DNA from 3 places in the Bacillus sp. 11C genome. Region 2 is predicted to be linked to each of the others. Evidence: predicted binding sites of a transcription regulator. Region 2 holds the regulator's gene; each other region holds the start of a gene.
The links. The regulator LexA, encoded in region 2, represses DNA repair genes until DNA is damaged. The targets are predictions, from matches to a motif close to CGAACATATGTTCG.
Positions count from the first base shown of each region.

Region 1: uvrB (excinuclease ABC subunit UvrB) is a predicted target of LexA. The motif match lies at 4,253-4,266, and genes of this name have one in related genera.
Region 3: ACY3LV_RS06070 (DNA polymerase IV) is a predicted target of LexA. The motif match lies at 2,587-2,600, and genes of this name have one in related genera.

Region 1 is NZ_JBUPVZ010000008.1:47,179-55,229, forward strand. Features, by position in the region: gene ACY3LV_RS12850 (MFS transporter) at 1-345, opposite strand, end outside; gene ACY3LV_RS12855 (TetR/AcrR family transcriptional regulator) at 377-943, opposite strand; gene ACY3LV_RS12860 (PEP/pyruvate-binding domain-containing protein) at 1,021-3,513, opposite strand; gene ACY3LV_RS12865 (CsbA family protein) at 3,930-4,160, shown strand; gene uvrB (excinuclease ABC subunit UvrB) at 4,344-6,329, shown strand; gene uvrA (excinuclease ABC subunit UvrA) at 6,337-8,051, shown strand, end outside.
Region 2 is NZ_JBUPVZ010000014.1:96,670-104,720, reverse strand. Features, by position in the region: gene ACY3LV_RS17350 (poly-gamma-glutamate hydrolase family protein) at 1-307, shown strand, start outside; gene ACY3LV_RS17345 (YndM family protein) at 334-786, opposite strand; gene fosM (FosM family fosfomycin resistance protein) at 964-1,386, shown strand; gene ACY3LV_RS17335 (hypothetical protein) at 1,470-1,892, shown strand; gene lexA (transcriptional repressor LexA) at 2,276-2,893, opposite strand; gene yneA (cell division suppressor protein YneA) at 3,043-3,360, shown strand; gene ACY3LV_RS17320 (YneB family resolvase-like protein) at 3,379-4,032, shown strand; gene ACY3LV_RS17315 (DUF896 domain-containing protein) at 4,096-4,329, shown strand; gene tkt (transketolase) at 4,497-6,500, shown strand; gene sirA (sporulation inhibitor of replication protein SirA) at 6,653-7,099, shown strand; gene ACY3LV_RS17300 (YneF family protein) at 7,185-7,403, shown strand; gene ynzD (aspartyl-phosphate phosphatase YnzD) at 7,477-7,650, opposite strand; gene ccdA (cytochrome c-type biogenesis protein CcdA) at 7,874-8,051, shown strand, end outside.
Region 3 is NZ_JBUPVZ010000003.1:210,642-218,692, forward strand. Features, by position in the region: partial or broken gene ACY3LV_RS06055 (antibiotic biosynthesis monooxygenase family protein) at 1-295, opposite strand, end outside; gene ACY3LV_RS06060 (GNAT family N-acetyltransferase) at 308-778, opposite strand; gene ACY3LV_RS06065 (YolD-like family protein) at 969-1,307, opposite strand; gene ACY3LV_RS06070 (DNA polymerase IV) at 1,304-2,542, opposite strand; gene ACY3LV_RS06075 (YqzH family protein) at 2,710-2,916, shown strand; gene ACY3LV_RS06080 (MFS transporter) at 3,455-4,687, shown strand; gene ACY3LV_RS06085 (VOC family protein) at 4,893-5,279, opposite strand; gene coaA (type I pantothenate kinase) at 5,284-6,243, opposite strand; gene dsdA (D-serine ammonia-lyase) at 6,315-7,649, opposite strand; gene ACY3LV_RS06100 (SDR family NAD(P)-dependent oxidoreductase) at 7,728-8,051, opposite strand, start outside.

The DNA of each region.
Region 1 (8,051 bases), on a different contig from region 2:
TGGCGTAAGCAGTGCGCCGCCGACAGCCTGCAATGCCCGAAAGACAATCAGCAGCAGCAGGCTCGGTGAGAGGGCGCAGCCTAGAGATGCGATAAGAAATAGACCGACGCCCCATAAATACATTGTTTTGTTGCCGTACATGTCACCGAGTTTTCCAGCGATCGGCTGTGTGACTGCCATTATGATTAAATAAACGGTAACCACCCAGGTGATGCTTGTGATGGACTCGTTATACGTATGGGATATAGATGAAAGCGCGACCGCGATCATCGTTGAGTTAATGGGAACCAGGATGGCCCCCAATAATAACGAGACGATCAGCGCCCATTCTTTTCTTGAACTCATTGGGATCCTCCTTTTTGTTATGCCAAGGAGTTCATCGAGAGATTCCTTTGACAAATAAAGCAGTGCTATGCTCCAGCATTTTTTCCTGAGGCATTGAAATCACCCGATCTCCTAAATGGAGGCGGTGAATAAAATAACCGAAAATGAGCGACATGAACACGTCCGCATGCTCCGCTTCATTTCCTGTCTGAATAACCCCTTTTTCACCCATTACTTTGAGATAATCAACCAATAGCTGTTTCATAGATTGGGGATATTCAGTTACGTGGTTGATGACATCCTGAAACATGGCCGGTTCACGAAAGCTGATTTTAATCAAATCTTTTCTATGTTCGAGCTCCTCCAAGAGACAGGTACCGATATGCAGCAGGTCTTTGTGCAAATCGCCTTCTGTTTGCTCCAAAATGCGGCTCCTGTTTGGAGAAGGCTGAGAAAGCAAAGCCTCGACTAGCCTCTGTTTGTTTTTAAAATTCCTGAAAATCGTCGCTTCACTGACATTTGCTTTTTCTGCGATTTCTTTTGTAGTCGTTGCGCGATATCCTTTTTTGACGAGCAGCTGCATGGCAGCGTCAAGGATTCTCTTGTTTGTCGGTCTCAATACGTTTCACCTCACGAATATACTGGCAGGACAAGTATACACCTGCCCCGCTTGTATAAGAAAGAGGGGAGAAGGCGTCAGGCCCGGCTGACAACTGTGATTTTACCGCTGCTCCCGTCAACAGTGATGATGTCTCCGTCTCGAAGTCTTTCTGTCGCAGTGCGTGTGCCGAGAACGGCGGGAATGCCGTATTCGCGGGCAATAATCGCAGCGTGGGATAAAATGCCGCCTGTATCTGTAATAATCGCTTTGGCATCTTGAAACAGGCTGGTCCATAGCGGTGTGGTCATTTTGCAAACGAGGATGTTCCCAGACGCGAATCGAGAAAATTCACTGGCGTCTCGAATCACTTTGACCGGGCCTGTTGCAATGCCGCTTGATGCCGCAATACCGAAAATATGGTTTTCTGTATTTTTTTCATCCTCAATCACAGCGCCGACAATTTCTTCAGCGATTTTGAGCTGTTCTTTTGTCGGATTACCGAGATAGGCAGGGGCTTTGGCAAGCTCATACTCGTGAAAGGCCTGTCTTCGTTTTTTAGCTTTTTCTTGCAGGGATACAGGGTGAAGAAGCGCGTTTTCCACTTCATCATCATACAAGAACCAAAGGTCTTCCCGATCTTGAATGACCCCGTTTTCCGCCAACAATTCACCTACCTTGAGCAGAAAGGCTCTGGCCTTGGCATCCAGCATGGCGTCAATATAAAAGTGGTGGTCATCCATTATATTTGCAGCGTTCAGCGTCCACTGATAATAACGGTCAAATTCTTTACGTAAATTGGGGTCTTCTATGTTTTCCAAGAATTCATTGTATAATGCCTCTCGTTTTTCTTTCGTTTTCTGAAATTCATTGTCAAAATGATAGCCATTGCGGACGTAATTTTGAATATTGGCCAGGGCATAATAAGGATTTTCAGCCCAGGTCTGTTCAATCAGATCATGACTCTTTACAGATCTCCACCCGTATTCCTGTAAAAATTCATGAATGTTCCTCAGAAATTGTTTGCCCTCATTAGTTTGTTTCAATTTTTCCTGCAGGTGTTCCGGCTTGGTGTTTTTAAAAATAGACAGCAGATTCGGGTTTTCCTGCACTTCAACGGAAAATAGCCATAGGAGGCGGTCTGTTTCCAATGATTTGTTCATTTTACCTGTCAGCATTTCGTAAAAATGAGCGTTTTCGGATTCGCCTTGAATGTGCTGGTACATTGCTTGCAATTTGTTTGTCAGAAGCATTTGCGGGAAAACAATATTGAAATGCTCATCATAAGCCGTGAGATAAAAGGCTTTTAGTTTCCGAAAAGCATCAAGTGCGCTTTCAGCAGTATGGTCAGTTTGTGCGAGCTGATCCAGCGTCTCGTAAAATGGAAGGTATGTGTGGTTGATGATGTCATACATACGCTCTGTTAATATCGGAAAAATCTCTTTGCCGCAGTCCTCATCAGGCTGCTGCCCGCCTTGGTTTTTGGAGTAAATGTGCCCGCGATAAAGCTTCACTTCTTCTGCAACTGCGCCGAGCGGAAACTTTTGCATGTTTTTCTTCAAGCCGTATTCCATGGCCGGTACAATGAATGATGAAAATAACGGACTTACCGGACCTTCAATATTTGACTCCATATTGATCCAGAAATCATCCATATCAGTGTCTGTAATCATAAAGCTGCGTTTTTCCTCTGCCGCTTTTTCGTCCTGTTCAATTGTTGTAATCGGGCGAGCCTGCAGAAGGTATACTTGATGATCTGCGATTCCGAATTCTATATCGACCGGATATCCGTACAGGTCTTCGGTTTTTTTTGTGATTTCAGTCAGTTCAAACACTTGTTCATCTGTAAGGCAAAAACGGCTGCGCATGTCTTCGCTCGTTTCTCTTTCAGCAATTCCTTTTGCCGCGGACTCCATGTAGATTTCCTTGGCACCTATTTCTTTCTGAATCTCAAATGAAGATTTATTGACTATAAAGGTGTCTGGGGTGACACTTCCTGATACAACAGCTTCCCCCAAACCATAGCTGGCACTGATTAATAGCTCTTTATCATCATGGGTAACGGGATTGCGGCTGAAAATAACACCTGATACGTCTGAATCAATTAAGCCCTGAACGACAACCCCCATTAACGGCTCTGCGATCTGGTTGTTCATTTTTTTCTTATAACTGCAGACCCGGCCTGAGAAAAATGAGGCCCAGCATTCTTTCACTTTAGCTAGAAACTCTTCCTCAGTTTTGATATTTAAGTAGGTTTCATATTGCCCCGCGAATGAAGCGCCTTCTAAATCTTCCGCGGCAGATGAAGAGCGAACGGCAACGGAGCGATATGATTCTCTTAACTTGTAAAAGGAACTTGTCAGCTCATGGTTCAGTTCATCTGAAAATGTTCCGGCGGTGATTTCGTTTTCGATGCTTTCGCTAGTCTCACGAAGCTGGTTATCCTCCATAAAACGGGCAAGCGCATTCGTCTGAATAATAAATCCGTCCGGAACCGGAAGTCCATGTTTGGTCAGTTTAATTAAATTCATGCCTTTTGCGCCAGCCAGCTGGCTGGACGCTTCTGCCTGCTGAAATAAAACAGAATACATATTTAAAACCCCTCTTTCCTTCGTTTTTTTCTCTCTAGTCTTTTATGACGGAGCCTGTGCTCAAAAATGATAGTGAACACTATCGCTCAATTGTAGATTTTCAGGAAAATGATGTCAAAAGCAGAAAGTCCTAAATAAAATATCATGAAAAATTTAGCTTAACTAGTGCTGTCCGCCTATTTATTCTCGGAATTGTTCTGTCTCTGGCGGCGGGCTGCAAATCAAGCTGAGGCTTAATGCCCTTCATACAAAAGTGCCGCAAATGCTTCTGTCGGCCGGGGCAAAGTGCAAAGATGGTGATTGATGTCGCCTGAAAAAGGGTATGGTGTAGAAAGAGGGAACGATTGCACGATTGTCCGATTCTTCATTTTTTACTATAATCAGATCAGATGAAGAATCCCTGAGGAGGGTTTTTGTTGATTACAAAAGCCGTTTTTGCATTGTTTTTCCCTTTTATGCTTGTTGTCCTTTTTTCAAGAGTCACTTTTAATCATTATGTGGCGATCGCTCTGACAGCTGCATTGCTGTTTGCCTCTTATTTAAAAGGCTATACAGAAACGTATTTTATTGTAGGATTGGATGTTGTGTCTCTTGTGGCTGGCGGACTGTACATGGCCAAAAAAACTGCCGAGAAAAAAGAAGAGTAAAACGGACATAATGAATATAACGACGAATTCCTGCTTTTACGTTTTAAAAGCAGGTTTTTTATACATGAAAACAGCTGGAAATAAAAAACCACCGAACTTTAGTTCGTATTTTTAGTGATTTTACATTCCATTGTGTTACTATATCTATAGGAAGATTTCGTTAAAGAAACGGAGGCTTATTTTGTGAAAGATCGCTTTGAGTTAGTCTCGAAATACCAGCCCCAGGGAGATCAGCCGAAAGCCATTGAAAAACTTGTAAAAGGAATTCAGGAGGGCAAGAAGCATCAGACTCTGCTGGGTGCGACAGGAACGGGTAAAACATTTACAGTGTCCAATTTGATTAAAGAAGTCAACAAGCCGACTCTCGTGATTGCCCATAACAAAACCCTCGCCGGACAGCTTTACAGTGAGTTCAAGGAATTTTTTCCGAACAACGCTGTCGAGTATTTTGTCAGCTATTATGATTATTATCAGCCGGAGGCGTATGTGCCTCAAACGGATACGTTTATAGAGAAAGACGCAAGTATTAATGATGAAATTGATAAATTGAGACACTCTGCCACATCGTCTCTGTTTGAGCGGAGAGATGTCATTATTATCGCAAGTGTGTCTTGTATATACGGTCTCGGTTCGCCTGAAGAATACCGGGAAATGGTCGTGTCACTGCGGCCTGAAATGGAAATTGAGAGAAATGAGCTGCTCAGAAAACTTGTAGACATCCAATATGCCCGCAATGATATCGACTTTCAGCGCGGGACATTTCGTGTGCGCGGAGATGTAGTGGAAATCTTCCCTGCCTCTCGTGATGAACATTGTATCAGGGTTGAATTTTTCGGTGATGAAATCGAACGGATCAGGGAAGTGGACGCCCTGACAGGAGAAATTCTCGGTGACCGTGATCATGTTGCGATTTTCCCGGCGTCCCACTTCGTAACGCGGGCCGAGAAAATGGAGAAAGCGATTCAAAATATCGAGAAGGAGCTTGAGGAGCAGCTGAAGGTCATGCACGAAAATGGCAAGTTGCTTGAAGCGCAGCGTTTAGAGCAGCGGACAAGATATGATCTTGAGATGATGCGGGAAATGGGTTTCTGCTCCGGCATTGAGAACTATTCAAGACATTTGACGCTTCGGCCTCCGGGTTCAACGCCGTATACGCTTCTTGATTATTTCCCTGACGATTTTATGATCGTGGTAGATGAGTCGCATGTGACGATTCCTCAGGTGCGCGGCATGTTTAATGGGGACCAGGCGCGGAAACAGGTGCTCGTGGATCACGGCTTCCGTCTTCCGTCAGCACTTGATAACCGTCCGCTCCGTTTTGAAGAGTTTGAAAAGCACATGCACAACATCGTGTATGTATCAGCAACGCCAGGACCGTATGAGATTGAGCATACGGATGAAATGATCGAGCAGATCATCCGTCCGACGGGGCTTCTTGACCCGCTTATTGATGTGCGTCCGATTGAAGGCCAGATTGATGACTTGATCGGTGAAATTCAAGCAAGAGTCAAACGGGATGAACGGGTGCTCGTGACAACCTTGACGAAGAAAATGTCAGAGGACCTGACGGATTATCTGAAGGAAATTGGCATTAAAGTAAACTACCTGCATTCAGAGATTAAGACGCTTGAACGGATTGAAATTATCCGCGACCTGCGACTCGGCAAGCATGATGTGCTTATAGGCATCAACCTGCTGAGGGAAGGCCTCGATATTCCCGAAGTATCTCTCGTTACCATTTTGGATGCGGATAAGGAAGGCTTTCTTCGTTCGGAGCGTTCGCTGATTCAGACCATCGGGCGGGCAGCGAGGAACTCGGAAGGCCGCGTCATTATGTACGCAGATAAAATGACGAAGTCCATGGAAATTGCGATGAATGAAACAAAACGCCGCCGTGAGCAGCAGGAGCGGTATAACGAAGAGCACGGCATTACGCCGAAAACAATAAATAAAGAAATTCGCGATGTCATTCGTGCCACAGCAGCAGCTGAGGATAAAGCCGAATACAAAACAAAAGCCGCGCCGAAGCTGTCGAAAATGACGAAGAAAGAACGCCAGAAAGTCGTTGAACAAATGGAGCACGAAATGAAAGAAGCCGCCAAGGCGCTTGACTTTGAAAGAGCCGCGGAGCTTCGCGATTTACTTTTAGAGCTAAAAGCGGAAGGATGATGAACACATGGCTATGGATCGGATAGAGGTGAAGGGAGCCAGGGCGCATAACCTGAAAAATATCGATGTAACGATTCCAAGAGATCAGCTTGTCGTTGTAACGGGTTTGTCCGGATCAGGGAAATCCTCCCTGGCCTTTGACACCATATATGCAGAAGGACAGAGAAGGTATGTTGAGTCGCTGTCTGCCTATGCCCGCCAGTTTTTAGGGCAAATGGATAAGCCGGATGTTGATGCAATTGAGGGGCTGTCTCCCGCCATCAGCATCGATCAGAAAACAACGAGCCGCAACCCGAGGTCAACTGTCGGTACGGTAACTGAGATTTATGATTATCTGCGTCTTTTGTATGCGAGAGTAGGGAAGCCTCATTGTCCGGAACACGGAATTGAGATTACATCGCAAACCATCGAGCAAATGGTCGACAGAATTCTGGAATACCCGGAACGGACTAAGCTTCAGGTGCTGGCCCCGATTGTCTCTGGCCGGAAAGGCGCTCATGTCAAAGTGCTTGACCAGATTAGAAAACAAGGCTATGTCAGAGTCAGAATTGACGGCGAAATGGCTGAGCTTTCTGATGATATTGAATTAGAAAAGAATAAAAAGCATTCGATTGAGGTTGTCATTGACCGGATTGTGGTGAAAGAAGGCGTGGCGGCCCGTCTGTCAGATTCATTGGAAACGGCGCTCCGTTTAGGTGAAGGACGGGTTATGATTGATGTCATCGGTGAGGAAGAGCTGATGTTTAGTGAGCATCACGCCTGCCCGCACTGCGGATTTTCAATCGGCGAGCTTGAGCCGCGGCTGTTTTCATTCAACAGCCCGTTCGGAGCTTGTCCGACGTGTGACGGTCTCGGAATGAAGCTTGAAGTGGATGTGGATCTCGTCATCCCCAATCAAGATTTGTCTTTGAAGGAGAATGCGGTCGCCCCTTGGACACCGATCAGCTCACAATATTATCCGCAGCTGCTTGAGGCGGTCTGCACCCACTACGGCATTGATATGGACGTGCCTGTAAAAGATCTGCCGAAGCAGCAGCTGGATAAAGTGCTGTACGGCAGCGGAGACGACCTGATTTATTTCCGTTATGAAAATGATTTTGGGCAAATACGTGAAGGTGACATTCAATTTGAAGGCGTATTGCGAAATATTGAAAGACGCTATAAGGAGACAAGCTCCGATTACATTCGTGAACAAATGGAGCAGTATATGTCTCAGAAGTCTTGTCCGACGTGCAAAGGCTATCGGTTAAAGAAAGAAGCGCTTGCCGTGCTGATTGACGGACGCCATATCGGAAAAATTACCGAGCTGTCTGTCGGAGACGCACTTACTTTCTTCAAAGGCCTTACCCTTTCTGAGAAGGATATGCAGATTGCCAATTTGATCTTGCGTGAAATTGGGGAGCGCTTAAGCTTTCTGGACAAAGTCGGCCTTGATTACCTGACACTGAGCAGGGCGGCGGGAACATTGTCCGGGGGAGAGGCGCAGCGCATCAGGCTGGCAACGCAAATCGGTTCGCGCTTATCCGGTGTGCTTTATATTTTAGATGAGCCGTCTATCGGCCTGCATCAGCGTGATAACGACCGCTTGATCAGCGCCTTGAAAAATATGAGAGACCTTGGGAACACGCTGATTGTTGTCGAACACGATGAGGACACGATGATGGCAGCCGATTATTTAATTGATATTGGACCCGGCGCCGGCATCCACGGCGGACAGGTGAC
Region 2 (8,051 bases):
AGAAGAAGATCAGCAGATCGAAGTCGGCGGTACAGATCGCATAAGAGCGGCAGATTTAGTTGAAGAACTGCAAAATGCCGGTTTTCCTGCTGTCTTGCTCAGTACAGACCATCCGCATGCAGGCGTTAGTCCGAATAACATTGCAAATAAATCAAAAACAGGTTTGAGTATCCAGATAGAAATGAGCACAGGTTTTAGAAAATCTTTGTTTGGCGTATTTTCTTTAAAAAGCAGATCTGTTACTCAAAATGAGAGGTTTTATGATTTTACCGAAGTGATGTCCCGTTTTCTGAAAAGTAACTACTGAAAAATAGGAGGCCATAAGCCGGCCTCCTATTCCTCATGCTTCTCAATAGTAACGTCAGGAAGCAATTCGTCTGCGGCTTCTGTTTGATATTGAAGGGTGTTATCCCTGGTGGTCAGTTCATTTCGGAAGGTTTCATCCAGCACATTCTTCAGCAAATACCGATGAAAAAAGTATTCAAAAACAGTAAGACAGACAGCGGAAAGAAGAGCGGCTGCAAACGGTGAGAAATCATTTCTTGTTTGGGTTAAAGCAAAGACCCAAATCATAACGAATGAAAGTCCAAAGTCAGCCAATGAAGCTATAATATTGTTTGTTCTCGGAAGGACGAGCATGTCACCGGAAAGGTATGAGACAAAACCTAAGAAAAGTGCAATAAACATCACACTTAGAAAGGATGCGTAGTAGACCCTGTCCAATATTACATATAAAAGGGCGAGAGTGAAAGCAATCTTTGAAGAAAGTGCAATGAGATGTTTCATTTGATCACCTAAGTTGTTATTTTTAAGGAAAATCCTTTTCTTAATCGTTATCTTTGTTACAGTCATTATTTTAAACAATTCGATTTTGTTTACACTGGTATTTTTTTCTTGTTGCATGAAACCTTCTTGGTGCAAAAACGTACATATGGTTGATCAGCTTTAGAGGGGGAATTTATTGTGGAGATAAAAGGAATCAATCATTTGTTATTTTCTGTTTCCCATTTGGACACATCAATCGATTTTTATCACAAAGTGTTTGATGCCAAGCTGCTGGTAAAAGGAAGAACAACAGCATATTTTGATTTGAATGGCATCTGGCTTGCACTTAATGAAGAGCCTGACATTCCGAGAAATGACATTAAGGCATCATATACTCATATTGCTTTTACTATTGAAGATCGTGAGTTTGAGGAAATATCAGCAAAATTGAAAAGGCTTCATGTCCATATACTGCCTGGAAGAGAACGAAATGAACGCGATCGAAAGTCTATTTATTTTACCGACCCAGACGGCCATAAATTTGAATTTCATACCGGAACCCTTCAAGACAGGCTTCGTTATTATAAACAGGAAAAAACGCATATGAAATTTTATGATTGAAACGGCCTCGAGATATCACAAAGAACATATACATAAATATGAATAAAGGTTAAAGTATGGTAAACGAGGGGGTTTGGTTGAAAATGAAGATACTGGCTTTAACGGCAGTTTTGACGTGTTTTTTTGGCATTGGCAGTACCCATGCGTCAGCATTAGGGTTTGATCACAAAACAGACTTTATTTTAAATGACAGCACAAAGTCGTTTGTTCTGGAAAATATCAGTGATGTTCCGGCAATCGAATATTTTTTAGGCTATCAGTTTACGATCTTGGGAGCCAATAGTTGTTCAGTTGAGCTTAAACTTCAACGGATGGGGCTTACGGGGCAATATTCCACGCTGAGCACGAAACAATTCAGAGGCAGTTGGTTTGATTTTAGTGCTCAGGATAAGGTTTCAATTGATCCATTTCATCGATACCGTATCTTTGCAGAAGAACATTCGGAAAACTGCACAAGTGTTCGAGTAAAAGGGAGTTATGGTATTCAATATTTTCATTTTGATTGAAGCTCACGATGATAAAGGTGAGCTGTTTTTTACATAAAATAGAACTAACTAAACTATGTACTAAATTTTTACATAAATTAATTGCCGCGCTCTCTGCATAAATCTAAACCCGTATCATTCCACGACCTAGAAATGAAACATTTTTAAGCAGGTCACGTCTAATGTTTTAAACAGACAACATTTCGATAAAAGTTTCCTGAAGGAAAAAAAATTTCTTGACTTCAACAATTGTTTGATGGATAATTATGGTGTAAACATGATGTTCTTTTCCTCCTATTCAGGCTCGTACCTAAAATTCAGGGCGAGCCTGCTTTTTTTGATACAATAAACCCCCTCTCCATAAAGGAAGAGGGGGTTATTTCATCATCTGATAGTTCAATAGATTAATGGACGGTTCTGAACACGCCAATTACTTTCCCTAGAATGCTGACATTCTGTAAGATGATAGGTTCCATCGTTGGGTTTTCAGGCTGTAAGCGAATGTGAGTATCCTCTTTATAGAAACGTTTTACCGTAGCTTCATCATCTTCTGTCATCGCAACGACAATTTCCCCGTTGTTTGCTATGTTTTGCTGTTTAACGATGACATAATCCTTATCGAAAATACCAGCGTCAATCATACTGTCTCCCATAATTTCAAGCATAAACACATGCTCGTCCGGGGGAACCATACGGTCAGGAAGCGGAAAATATTCTTCAATATTTTCTATTGCTGTAATAGGAGATCCCGCCGTGACTTTCCCGATGACCGGTACATTAACGACCTGGCTTTGCGGAATGTCTACTTCTTCATCAAGAATTTCTATCGCTCTTGGTTTTGTCGGATCTCGTCTGATCAGCCCTTTTGTTTCCAAGCGGGCCAAGTGGCCGTGGACAGTTGAACTGGACGCAAGCCCGACAGCCTCTCCGATCTCTCTTACGGAAGGCGGATATCCTTTTGATTTAACCTCTGCTTTAATAAAACGGAGGATATCAAGTTGCCTTTTTGATAGCTTCGTCATTTTTCGCACCTCAAAACGTCGATTTTAAGAAGATTATAGCATGATTTTCCTTACAGTACAAACATAGGTTCGAAAAAACAATTGACAGAAACGTTTGTTCGTATATACTGAAATTATAAAAAAGCGAACAAACATTCCTGTTGGAGGTTATGATCATGGGTAAAGAATCTATTATTTTTGTCGGTCTGTTCACAGTGATTTTGAGCGCGGTAATCCTTTTGCTGTCATATACAAGCAGCGGCCAGGAGCTTAATCAGTATGTTAAAATAGAAGTCCAGCAAGGCGATACACTTTGGTCTATAGCCGGCCAGGTAGCAGATAAAAAGAAAATAAACAAAAGTGAATTTATTGAATGGGTGGCTGATAAAAATCATCTTCAGACGTCTGATATCCAGCCGGGAGATGAATTGGTGATTCCATTGAAAAAGAAGCATCAGGATGCATATGAATTGGCAACTGTAAGATAGAGAGGAAAGATAGAAAAAATGAAAGCACTCATTTATGCCCGCGTAAGCACAAATAAAGAACAGCAGGAGACGTCATTAAAGCGGCAGGAGGAGGAGCTTACGGCCATTGCGGCCGAGAACGGCATGGAAGTCGTCAAAGTGATTTCTGAGAAAGCTAGCGGATATGAAATGGATCGGGATGGTGTATTTGGGCTGCTTGATGAGATCAAGAATTCTGGAATTGATGTCATTTTGGTTCAGGATGAAACTAGGCTCGGACGTGGAAATGCAAAAATCGCACTGCTTCATTGCATCTATAGAGAAGGTGTGAAAGTCTATACAACGGCTCACAGAGGTGAACTGGAGTTATCGGAGGCTGACTCGATGGTGCTGGAGATCGTCAGCATTGTTGAAGAGTACCAGCGGAAAATTCACAACTTGAAAATCAAGCGGGGAATGAAACGTGCAGTAAAAAACGGTTTCAAACCGCAAAAAAACCTGAAAAACCAACATGAAAACAGCGGAAAAGAAAGAATAGACGTGCCCATCTCAGAGATCGTCCGCCTAAGAGCGAATAAACTGACGTTCGCAGAAATTGCGGCTACGCTGAGAGGGTTTGGGTATGATGTATCTAAAGCGACCGTCCACCGGCGGTTTCAGGAATACATAGAGAATGACGAGACAGCCGATTGAATCAGTTGTAAAACTCTTTTTGATCTAGTACTATATAGACAAAATGCCATAAAGGAGTTTAACATGATTTCAAACGAAAAAATTGCCAGAATTAATGAACTTGCTGCCAAAGCCAAAGCTGGCGTTATGACAGAAGAAGAAAAAGCAGAACAGCAAAAGCTCCGTCAAGAGTATTTAAAAGGTTTTCGCTCTTCTATGAAAAACACATTAAAAAGTGTGAAAATCATTGATCCGGAAGGCAATGATGTTACACCAGAAAAACTAAAAAAAGAAAAAAGAAATAATAAACTTCACTAATAGAAGAGGAATACGGCAATAACGTATTCCTCTTTTGCATATACTATAGCAACACTTTCATGGGACAAATTTCAACAAGTTTCTCTCAAATTTAAGCTGAAACAGTTGAGAAAAAGTCGTCAGACATTTATGATGTAAGGGTACAACACATAAGGAAGGGGATTTTTATGGATACAATTGAAAAGAAATCAGTTGCTACCATTCGCACACTGTCAATAGACGCTATTGAAAAAGCAAATTCTGGTCACCCAGGGATGCCAATGGGGGCAGCTCCAATGGCATACACGCTGTGGACAAAATTTATGAACGTAAGTCCGGCAAACCCTGGCTGGTTTAACCGTGACCGTTTTGTTTTATCTGCTGGACACGGATCAGCACTTTTATACAGCATGCTTCATTTAAGCGGGTTTGATCTTAGCATCGAAGATCTTAAGGGATTCCGCCAGTGGGGCAGCAAAACACCTGGACATCCGGAATTCGGACATACTGCCGGTGTTGATGCGACAACAGGACCGCTTGGCCAAGGAATTGCCATGGCTGTCGGAATGGCTATCGCTGAACGCCATTTAGCGGAAACTTACAACCGCGATTCATTTAACGTAGTTGATCATTATACATACAGTATTTGCGGTGATGGTGATTTAATGGAAGGCATCTCTTCTGAAGCCGCTTCACTAGCAGGCCATCTTCAGCTTGGCCGTCTGATCGTATTATACGATTCTAATGACATCTCTCTCGATGGAGATCTCGACCGTTCGTTCTCTGAAAACGCAAAACAGCGTTTTGAAGCAATGAATTGGGAAGTTCTTTATGTTGAAGATGGAAACAACATCGAAGAATTAACAGCGGCTATCGAAAAAGCACGCCAAAATGAAAAGAAACCTACATTAATTGAAGTGAAAACAACAATTGGATTTGGTTCGCCTAACCGTGCCGGCACATCGGGTGTTCACGGTGCGCCGCTTGGTAAAGAGGAAAGCAAATTAACAAAAGAAGCTTACGCGTGGACATATGAAGAAGATTTTTACGTTCCTTCAGAAGTTTATGAGCATTTCGCTAAAGCGGTTAAAGAATCAGGCGAGAAAAAGGAACAGGAATGGAATGCCCAATTCGCTAAATATAAAGAAGTTTATCCTGAACTCGCGGAACAGCTTGAGCTGGGAATCAAAGGAGAGCTTCCAAAGGACTGGGATCAAGAGGTTCCTGTTTATGAAAAAGGAAGCAGCCTGGCATCCCGTGCATCTTCCGGTGAAGTTCTCAACGGCCTTGCGAAAAAAATTCCTTTCTTTGTGGGAGGATCTGCTGACCTGGCGGGATCAAACAAAACGACAATTAAAAATGCCGGTGATTTTACAGCGGCTGATTACTCAGGCAAAAACTTCTGGTTCGGTGTTCGTGAATTTGCGATGGGCGCAGCCTTAAATGGTATGGCGCTTCATGGCGGACTTCGTGTATTCGGCGGGACTTTCTTTGTCTTCTCTGACTACCTGCGTCCGGCAATACGCCTTGCAGCATTAATGGGTCTTCCTGTCACATATGTCTTCACACATGACAGTATTGCGGTAGGTGAAGACGGTCCGACGCACGAGCCTGTTGAACAGCTTGCTTCACTACGTGCGATGCCTAATCTTTCCTTGATGCGTCCTGCAGACGGCAATGAGACAGCGGCAGCATGGAAGCTTGCAGTACAAAGCAATGAACAGCCAACAGCGCTTGTATTGACACGCCAAAACCTTCCTACGATCGACCAAACAGCTGAAGAAGCATTGGCAGGAGTAGAAAAAGGTGCATATGTCGTTTCTAAATCTAAAAACGAAACACCTGACGCTCTTCTCATCGCTTCAGGCTCCGAGGTGGGTCTTGCGATTGAAGCGCAGGCTGAATTGGCAAAAGATAATATCGATGTGTCTGTTGTCAGCATGCCTTCAATGGACCGTTTTGACAAACAATCAAATGAATACAAGAACGCCGTCCTTCCTGCAGAAGTGAAAAAACGTCTTGCGATTGAAATGGGCTCATCATTTGGCTGGGGAAAATACACGGGGCTTGAAGGAGATGTGCTCGGCATAGACCGATTCGGTGCATCCGCTCCTGGTGAAACCGTCATCAATGAATACGGCTTCTCAGTTCCAAACGTAGTGAACCGAGTCAAAGCATTACTCAATAAGTAAGTCTTTCAAAGAGGATGAGTCAAATCATCCTCTTTTTCTTGTTTATCCGACAAAAATAGTATTGGCTGTTTAACAGTAATAGACAATTCTTTCTTTTCTTCTTTTGTATAATAGAGTGCAAATGAAATGCTGCTGAAAAAGGGGATGAAAAGATGGAACGTCACTACTATACGTACCTGATAAAAGAGGAATTTGCCAATCACTATTTCGGGCGGGAATCGGTTATGTTTGAGCTGTTTCAAGACTATCATTGGACAAGCCTGACAAAGCAGCGGTATGAAATGACAGAGAAACAGATTCAATATATTACACAGCCAATCCCGATTTTACATATGCATCAGCGGTTAAAAATGAATTTACACAACACCGATTACAGGCAGCTGGATTATATTTATAGATTAGCTTTGCCGAAAGCAAAAGGCCACGCGACGTTTATGATGAAAGAGAACATGATAGAAATTGTGGCTTCGGGGAATTACGAGGCAGAAACGATTTTCTTTGAAGTGCTGAGAAAGGTAAGCCCTTGCTTTCTGGCTATGGATTTCAATTCGAAGCGTTACGGCTGGCTAAATCCGGTGAAAGAAAGAAATTTTGTCTAAAACCGAAGAAAAAGAGATGTAAATGTTGTATAATAGCTTTTGGTTTAGTACACTTTAAACTAGACAACATGAAGGAGGAAATAAAATGACTTTATGGGTTGGCATCCTAGTGGGCGTTGTTGCATTGCTCATAGGTGTTGCACTCGGGTTTTTTATTGCTCGTAAATATATGATGAGCTATCTTAAAAAGAATCCGCCTATTAATGAACAAATGTTACGCATGATGATGATGCAAATGGGAATGAAACCTTCTCAAAAGAAAATCAATCAAATGATGAAAGCCATGAATAATCAAACGAAATAATACGTAAAGATTATGATATAGAGAAACATGGTTATAAAATAAAAAACCCTTATAAGGGTTTTTTATTTTGCAATCATTCGTCACCCGCTACTGCTCGAAGGCGCTGCTTTTGATATTGTATGAGAAGATGGTCAAGCTCCTGACTGAGCTCTATCGTAATATGAGATGTCATTCCGTTCGCCATGACAATTTGCAGCAGCTCTGCTCTTTTTTTTTCGATTTCATTTAATAGATGCTCTCTAATCACAGGGATGTATCCTTTCATACATTAGATCTTCAAAGTGAATGTTTGTTTATATTATATCCATATTTATACTAATTTTCAAATGAGAAGGAGTACAATAACTCAATGTCAAATTAAATTATATAAGTTTTTTCTGAAAATAGAAATCCTCCAAGTGAAAGTGTTAAAAAAATGAAATGATTTTGTCATAACTTGAAGGATTGCCAAATTATGAAGGGATGATGACATGGGAGATGTGAATTATTTTTTGACCTTCGGAGCGGGATTTCTATCCTTTATTTCGCCTTGCTGCCTGCCGCTTTACCCAGCTTTCTTGTCATATATTACAGGGGTCAGCATGGATGATGTGAAAACAGAAAAGCTGCTGCTGCAGAAAAGAAGTTTGTTTCATACTTTGTGTTTTT
Region 3 (8,051 bases), on a different contig from region 2:
CGCGGACTGCATACGACGCGTACCAAACGCTCTTTCCTTTTTCTTTTGCCGCTTGATGTTCGGTGTGATGCTTCCAGCGATTAATGGCGTCCATACTGTCCCAATAGGACACCGTTATACCCCTTCCATCCGCTTCACGAACGCTTTCGACGCCTAAAAATCCGGGCTGATCCGCCGCCAGCGATACCATCCGCTCTGCTGTTTCTCCATATCCTGTGTCACTTTCGCTTTTGACAGATGAAAAAATAACTGCATAGTAAGGAGGCTTAGGTGTTTTTGATAAAAAATCCATCATAATATTTCCCCCTCATATGTTTTTGACAAACAGGACCTTGTCTTGGCCCGGGCCATCGTAGTTTGCAAACACTGAGATGCCATTTAGCGTTTTGGTGCCTTTTTCAATGTCAAAGCCCAACTTTGTGTGATACGCGATTGATACCTTATTCACCGGTGAAGTGACGCACTTGACCTGGGTGCACCCTTTTTGTTTTACCATTTCAATAAAGACATCGTATAATTGTTTTCCAATTTGCATTTTTCTGAAATCAGGGTGCACACCGGAAAAATGAATGTATGCCGTTTCAGGATCCGATTGCGATTGAAACCCGATTAAAAACCCTGTCATGCTGTTATGTTCAGATGCAATAAAGCTTGTGTCCTGAAAATGCTCAAAAAATAGTCTCGGCAATTTTTCTTTCAGCTGCCTGCCGCCCCACCATTCATTCATTACAGACGTTACCATTTCATAATCTGAAGACGTGATTGTTCGAATATCCATTTACGATTTAATCTCCCTCCGTCTGGCAAAACGAATGTCAGCTCTTTTTTTCTACAATACAGAAATTATATTTTGCCTGACTGGAATTGTAAATGCCTTCTTTTCTGTATCATACGTTTCGGAGACTGCGGAGGGAACAATGTTTGATCATTTTACACATATTTCTCCCACATTCCAGGAGGGAGAAACTTTACAGCACAATATCAAGTACCTGATCAAGTTTCAGCTTATAAAGCTGATCCTCGTCTCCTTTTACCCATACTGTTTTTTCAAACTCTTCATACCGGCAGATTTTCCCGGTGCAGCGGACAATTTCACCGTCCTGAAAGCAGCTGACAGTAATATCCTGAGCAAACTCCATCGCGGCGCAAAGCGTTTGATTCATTTCCTCCAGCTTATCGGGATCAAGGATCGGCTTTTGCAGCTTCTGTTTACAGCGCTTTCTCTCAAGCAGGCTTTGTTTATGTTCCGGCAGAAACATTCTGCTCCCTTCCCACAGCAGGTTGCCTCTTTTTAAATGGTCGTTCATTTATAGTGCCCTCCTATTTTAGCCGCACGTTCAAATGCCTGGCCTGCCGCTGTCAGTGACGCCGCCCTGACGATGGCTGTGTCTCCGAACCGGTTTTTAATGCCATCCATCACATAGCCCAGGCTCATTTTCTTTGCATCATCCTGAAATAAATTGAGCTGCCATATGTCATCAGATGAGAGCTGAGACAGATTGACCCCCAGACGGCGGACAGGCTTCCCGTCCCAAAACGTAAGAAACAGCCGGCACACAGCCTCATATACATCCTGCGTGGAATTAGTAGGCTCCGCCAGCTTCACTTGCCGGTTGAAGCCTGTCGGCCAATCAAAATCAGTCCCCCGGCAGCTTACTGACACGGTCTGTCCCATTGCCCCGGCACTTCGGCTTCGCCTGCACACTTCTTCACTCAGCTCCAGCAGCACGACTTTAATTTCTTTGTCAAAGTGTTCGTAGTCTCTCGGGAGCGTCATTCCATGGCCGATGGCCTTTTGCCCGTCCAGAGATGAAGTTGAAACAGGGGAATAGTCGATCCCGTTCGCCGTCATCCACAGCACGTGGCCGTTAATGCCCCATTTCTTTTTTAAAAGATCGAGCGGAAAAGCCGCGAGCCCGCCGATCGTGCTGATGCCCATTCGGTTTAAATGATGCCTCATGCGGCTCCCCACACCAAACATGCTGCCCACCGGGAGCGGCCACATTTCGATTTTCATATTTTCTTTCGTTAAGGTAAAAATACCGTTCTTATTCTTTTTGGCAAAATTGTCGCATGCGATTTTAGCCAGCGCTTTATTAGGGCCGATTCCGACCCGCGCATAAACGCCGATCTCCCGCATGATTCTGCCCTGAATGCTTTTTGCGATCTCATCCGGCGTCCCAAACAGCTTCTGGCTGCCTGTAATGTCCATGAACTGTTCATCGATGGAATACGGCTCTACAAGATCTGTATATTCCTCTAAAATGGCCGTGATTTGCAGTGATACATCAATATACCGCTGCATACGAGGCCGGAGCACAACTGCTTCAGGGCACTTTTCCTGCGCCTCCCACAGCCGGGAAGCATTCGCGACCCCCTTTTGTTTCGCCAGCGGGCAGGCGGCCAATACGACTCCTCCCCTTCTTTCAGGGTCACCCGACACAATGACGGGCCTATTTTTCAAATGTGGATTTTCCGCTTTCTCTACAGATGCATAAAACGATTGCATGTCAACGAGAAAAATCACTTTTTCTTTCATCATACACACCTCTAAAAAGAACTTATGTTCGCTTTTTCTATTATATGCGAAAATATGTTCGATTTATACTGGTAAATGATTCTTGCCTGACAGAAAATATGATCCAAGGGTTTGAGAGAAGAAAAACATTTAGTAGAATAAAAGCGAGGCATAAAGATAGGAGAGTCGTAATGGAGAAATTTGTCGAGAAAATGTTGGGACAGGCACTGCGTCAATACGGCCGAAATGTTGCCGTAGATCCGTTAAGCCCGTATGAAAAACAAAGCCTGAAAGCAGCCTTGGAAGAGAGACGGAATGAAGAACCCGATGAAGATTTGCATGCGCATATAGAAGATATCATTTATGACTATGTCACCAACCAAGGACTGTTCTCTTAAACATTGGCCAAAAGAAACAGAGACGCACAGCGCCCCGAATCGGACTGTGAGTTCTTTCAGCCGCTAATGCGGCTTTCCTTTGTAAAAACCGCCATGATAACAAACAAGAGTCTTTGTCATTATGCAGAAAGGCTTGTAAAAAAGAAAAGCCTGAGTCATACCCAGTGCCGCTTGTTCTGCCAGTCCATGCAGCACTCCGTCAGCTTGAACCGGCGGATTATCGCCTTTCATATTCAAACAGACACCATTTGCTTCCACGGTCTGCCGAATCGCTTTGAAATGCCCGGCATTCCAGCATCAATTACAAAATAATATGCTTTCACCACCATAAAAACATCGGATATATTATCATTTTACTCCCGAACGCCTCAACCTCAATTTCAACGATGTAAACTCCGCCAGCGACGTGCATCATCCTCAGGTAAGATATGTTTCACATTCCATATAAACAATAAAATATTTTGAATTTCCCATTGGATAAGGAAATTTTTTCATATATGATAGAAAAAAATCCTACATACAGGAGAGAATACGATTCATGAAGAAATGGAAAGATATCCACCCCATCAGCTGGACAATTATAATCGGAACTATTTTCGGCAGGATGGCAACATCAATGAGCATTCCTTTTTTAGCGATTTATTTAACAGCCGTCCAAGGCACATCAGCTTCCTATGCAGGGCTGGTTATCGCTGCAAGCTCATCAGTCGGCATCCTTGCAAGCTTTTACGGCGGATATATCTCGGACAAATTCGGCAGAAAAAACATGATGCTAGTGTCCATTTTCGGCTGGATGCTGGTATTTGCAGGATTTGCGGCGGCATCTCATCTCTGGGTGTTTTTTGTGGTAAACGCATTAAACGGCCTTTGCAAATCACTATTTGAACCCGCTTCAAAGGCTTTGCTGTCTGATATGACAGAAGAAAAAACGAGACTGCTTGTTTTTAATTTACGCTATGCAGCTATAAATATCGGCGTTGTCTTCGGACCGATACTCGGCCTGTATTTCGGCTCATCGCAATCGACCGCACCCTTTTTGGCGCCCGCAGTCATTTACGGACTATACGGACTCGTGCTTGTTATCCAATTTAAAAAGCATCCATCCTTATCAGGATCAGGCCAATCCCAAAATATGAGCGTGCGGGAAGCATTTATGGTGACGCAAAAGGATCTTCTTTTTACAATTGCTCTGGTCGGCATTACGCTATGCACCTTCGGCTACTCACAATTCAGTTCCACATTCCCGCAGTATATGGCGCAGAACCCCTTGTTTGGCAATGGAACGAAACTGTACGGGCTGATGCTGACATTAAACGCAATCGTTGTGCTGGCAACGCAATTTCCCATCGTCCATTTTGCAAAACGTTTTTCGCCGCTTTGCTCCTTGATGCTCGGTAATGTGATGGTGAGTATCAGCATGGCTATTTTCACCGTATCACACGGTGTTTCATCCCTTGTGCTGATTGTGGTCACATTTACAATCGGCGAAGTGCTTTTATTCTCTATGATGGATTTGTTTGTAGACCAGATTGCAAAACCCGGGTTAAAAGGCACTTATTTCGGGGCCATCGGTTTTTCACAGCTCGGAAACGTCATCGGCCCTTGGATCGGGGGTATATGTATAGACCTATTTGGCGCTGGCAGGCCGATTTTTATTTTTTCTGTTCTGAGCGGGATCACCCTGCTCGGCCTGCCATTTTTGGCGTTCGCCTATCGGCAGATGAAAACGGGAATGACAAAACACCGGCCAGGGCTGGAAAAGCCGCTTTAAATTAAAAAACGGGAGAGAACCAATCTCTCCCGCAACAATGGGGTGATGAACACGAATATAGGCAATGGGATGTTTCAGCTTTTCGTATTTATTATGTTGCCGCTGTCATCTTTGCAGCTGTTACAGGCTTCAAGTACGCGAAGAACCGAAAAGCGCAGCTGGATCGCATTGAGGAAAAGCTTAACAGCCTGTCCGAAGACCATAATTAACCGCTTGGGGCAACGAGCTCTACCTTCATCCGGTCCGGATCCTCGCAATAAACGGCATAATGCTCGTCTCCTCCGGCAAAAGGATGGCGGTCCCGGTACAACACACGATAGCCTTTTTCCATCAGTTTTTCGGTCATCTGGTCAACTTGAAGCTTGGATTCAGCATGAAAGGCGAGATGGTTCAGCCCGACACGGCATCTGTGGTATGCCGGCTCGAGAAATGGCTCTTTCGCCTGCACAATCACAAGATAAAAATGATCTTTCTTCCAGCTAATGCCTGAGCCCCAGTTTTGATACTCTTTATAGCCAAGTTCTGTTAAGAACCATCCCCAAAACCGCCGAGACGCTTCCAAATCGGAGACATACAGTTCAATATGGTGCACGATATTACACCCGCCTTACCAGCACTTCTTCCACCTTATGCCCGTCCCCCTTACGCAAAATGAGATCGGACCTGAATTTAGTCGGCAAGATATTTTCATATAAATTAGGCCGGTTGACACTCTGCCAAATCGAAGCTGCCATCTCGTCAGCCTCCTGATCAGACAAGTCTTTAAATTTATGAAAATAAGAATCGGGATTTTGAAAAGCAGTTTCCCGAAGCAGACGAAAACGCTCTAAATACCATGTGAAAATCCGGCTTTCGTCCGCGTCCACATAAATCGAAAAATCAAAGAAATCGGAGACAAAAATACGCGGATCTTCCCGGTCATCCTCCAAGGTGGGCGACTGAAGAACATTAATGCCTTCGATAATCACAATATCGGCCTGTTCTACAATCTCGAACACCCCTTCCTCGCGGTCATAGGTGAGATGGGAATACACCGGAGCCTTTACTCTGTCTTTTCCTGATTTTAAGTCATTCAAAAATTCGAGCAACGCCTTTACGTCATAGCTTTCGGGAAACCCTTTTCGTGACAGCATATTTTTCTTTTTCAGCTCGGCTGTAGGAAATAAAAAACCATCTGTCGTGATAAGGCTCACTTTAGGGCGGTCCGGCAAACGCGAAAGCAGCTTCTGCAATATCCGCGCCGTCGTGCTTTTTCCGACTGCCACACTGCCGGCGATGCCAATAATAAACGGAATTTTGGCTGAATGAGGGTGCTTCAAAAAAACATTGACATGCTTATTGCGCTCGGCGGCTGACTTCACATGCAAATGAAGCAGGCGAACAAGCGGAATATAAATCGTTTCCACTTCTTCAACAGATAAATAATCATTCAGCCCTTCCACGGCTTTTGCCTCTTCTTCAGATACAGCAATCGACAAATGTCCCCCAAAACCAGACCAAGACTCGCGATTGTGCTGTGTATATAAAGTATGTAAGTTAAGCTCTTTATTTTTCACTGTTTACACCTGACTCTCTGTAGGTTAAAACCCTTACAAAGATTGTAACGGAAAACCCTTTCACTGTCTGCTTATTTTTTCAGCAAATCCGCACCGATTCGATTATACGCGGACATCTCTTCTTTTGGAACCATGCTTCCTCCCGTTCCCCAGACGACATGTACGGCATGTTCCATGTTATGCTTCTGACTATATAGCCTTCCTTCGTCTGTCGAAAAAAGCTGAATGGGCCCGAACATGCCGGCAAGAGCAGAGGGCTCTAAATATTTACTTTCAGATACAGCCAGCATATGAAGCAAGGCATAAAGCGTATTGTCCTCTACGGTATAACAGCCGCTCAGCAACGGTTCAATCAGCTTGCCCACAAACCCTGACGGCCTTCCTACAGCAAGCCCGTCAGCAGCCGTCCGATTATCCAGACCGATATCATGGACGGAAATCTTCTCGTGGAGGCCGGAATAAAGCCCCAGCAGCATACACGGTGAATGAGTCGGTTCTCCGAAAAACACATGGACATGGTCGCCGTATAAAAGCTTCAGCCCAAATGCCACACCGCCCGGCCCTCCACCGACTCCGCACGGCAGATACACAAACAGCGGTGTCTCCAGACTTGGCTGTATATTCATACAGTCGAGCTGCGTTTTTAATCGGCCGGCGGCAACAGCATATCCTAAAAACAGCTGACGGGAATGTTCATCATCAATAAAATAACAAAATGGATCTTGCTCCGCCTGCCGTCTCCCTTCTTTCACCGCTTCACTGTAATCTGATTCATACTCCATGACAGTGACACCCTTTTGGCGAAGGAGATCCTTTTTCCACTGCTTGGCATCAGCGGACATATGCACTGTCACGCGAAATCCGAGTGTCGCACCGATGATGCCGATACTTAATCCAAGGTTTCCTGTCGAACCGACAGCGATCGAATAGCGGGAGAAAAACGCGGCAAACCGCTCTTCCTGTAAGATGCGGTAATCATCGTTTTCCTGAAGCATTCCTTCTTGAAGCGCCAGCATTTCAGCATGCTTCAACACTTCATAAATCCCGCCCCGCGCTTTAATCCATCCTGAAATCGGAAGTTCATGGTCGCACTTTAAAAGCCATCTTCCCGGAAAGAGCTGCTGATATGCCGCTTCCAGTTTTCCCTTCATATGCTGCATTTCAAAAAGCGGAGATTCGATTATTCCTTTGGCATCTTTTGTCTCAGGAAACACCTCGGCAATGTAAGGAGCAAACCGCCGCAGCCTATTTTCCGCTCCCGCTATCTCGCTTTCCCACTCATCTGCGTGAAATAACGGGCTCTCTTTCTTGCCGGAATTTGCCCAGAATACAGGCTCTGCGTCAATCAGTTTCTGAATGAACGGATCTTTGAGCAGAACATGAAGGGCTTCTTGATTGATTGACATCCAATGATTCTCCCTTCCTCTATAAAAAACTGCCTGTGGGTATGCGAACAAGCCATCTCACCACAGGCAGTTCCACCATTATTTTTTCATAAGCACGCGTCCTGCCAGCTTTTCAACGAGAGCTGGAAACAGCTGATACAGCTTGGTGCCGGCATTCATGAAACGCGGAAGATTGATCTCCCGTTTGTTCGTGAAAATAGCAGCTGTAATGTGAGCTGCCACGTCATCAGGATCAAGCATCCAGCGGCTCACATTTTTGGCGTATTCCCCGCCTTTATCAGCAATGGAAAAAAAGTCCGTCTGAATCGGTCCCGGATTGACTGTTGTCACATAAATGCCTGTTCCCGCCAGCTCCATCCGCAAAGCGTTTGAGTAGCCGAGCACGGCATGTTTTGTCGCGGA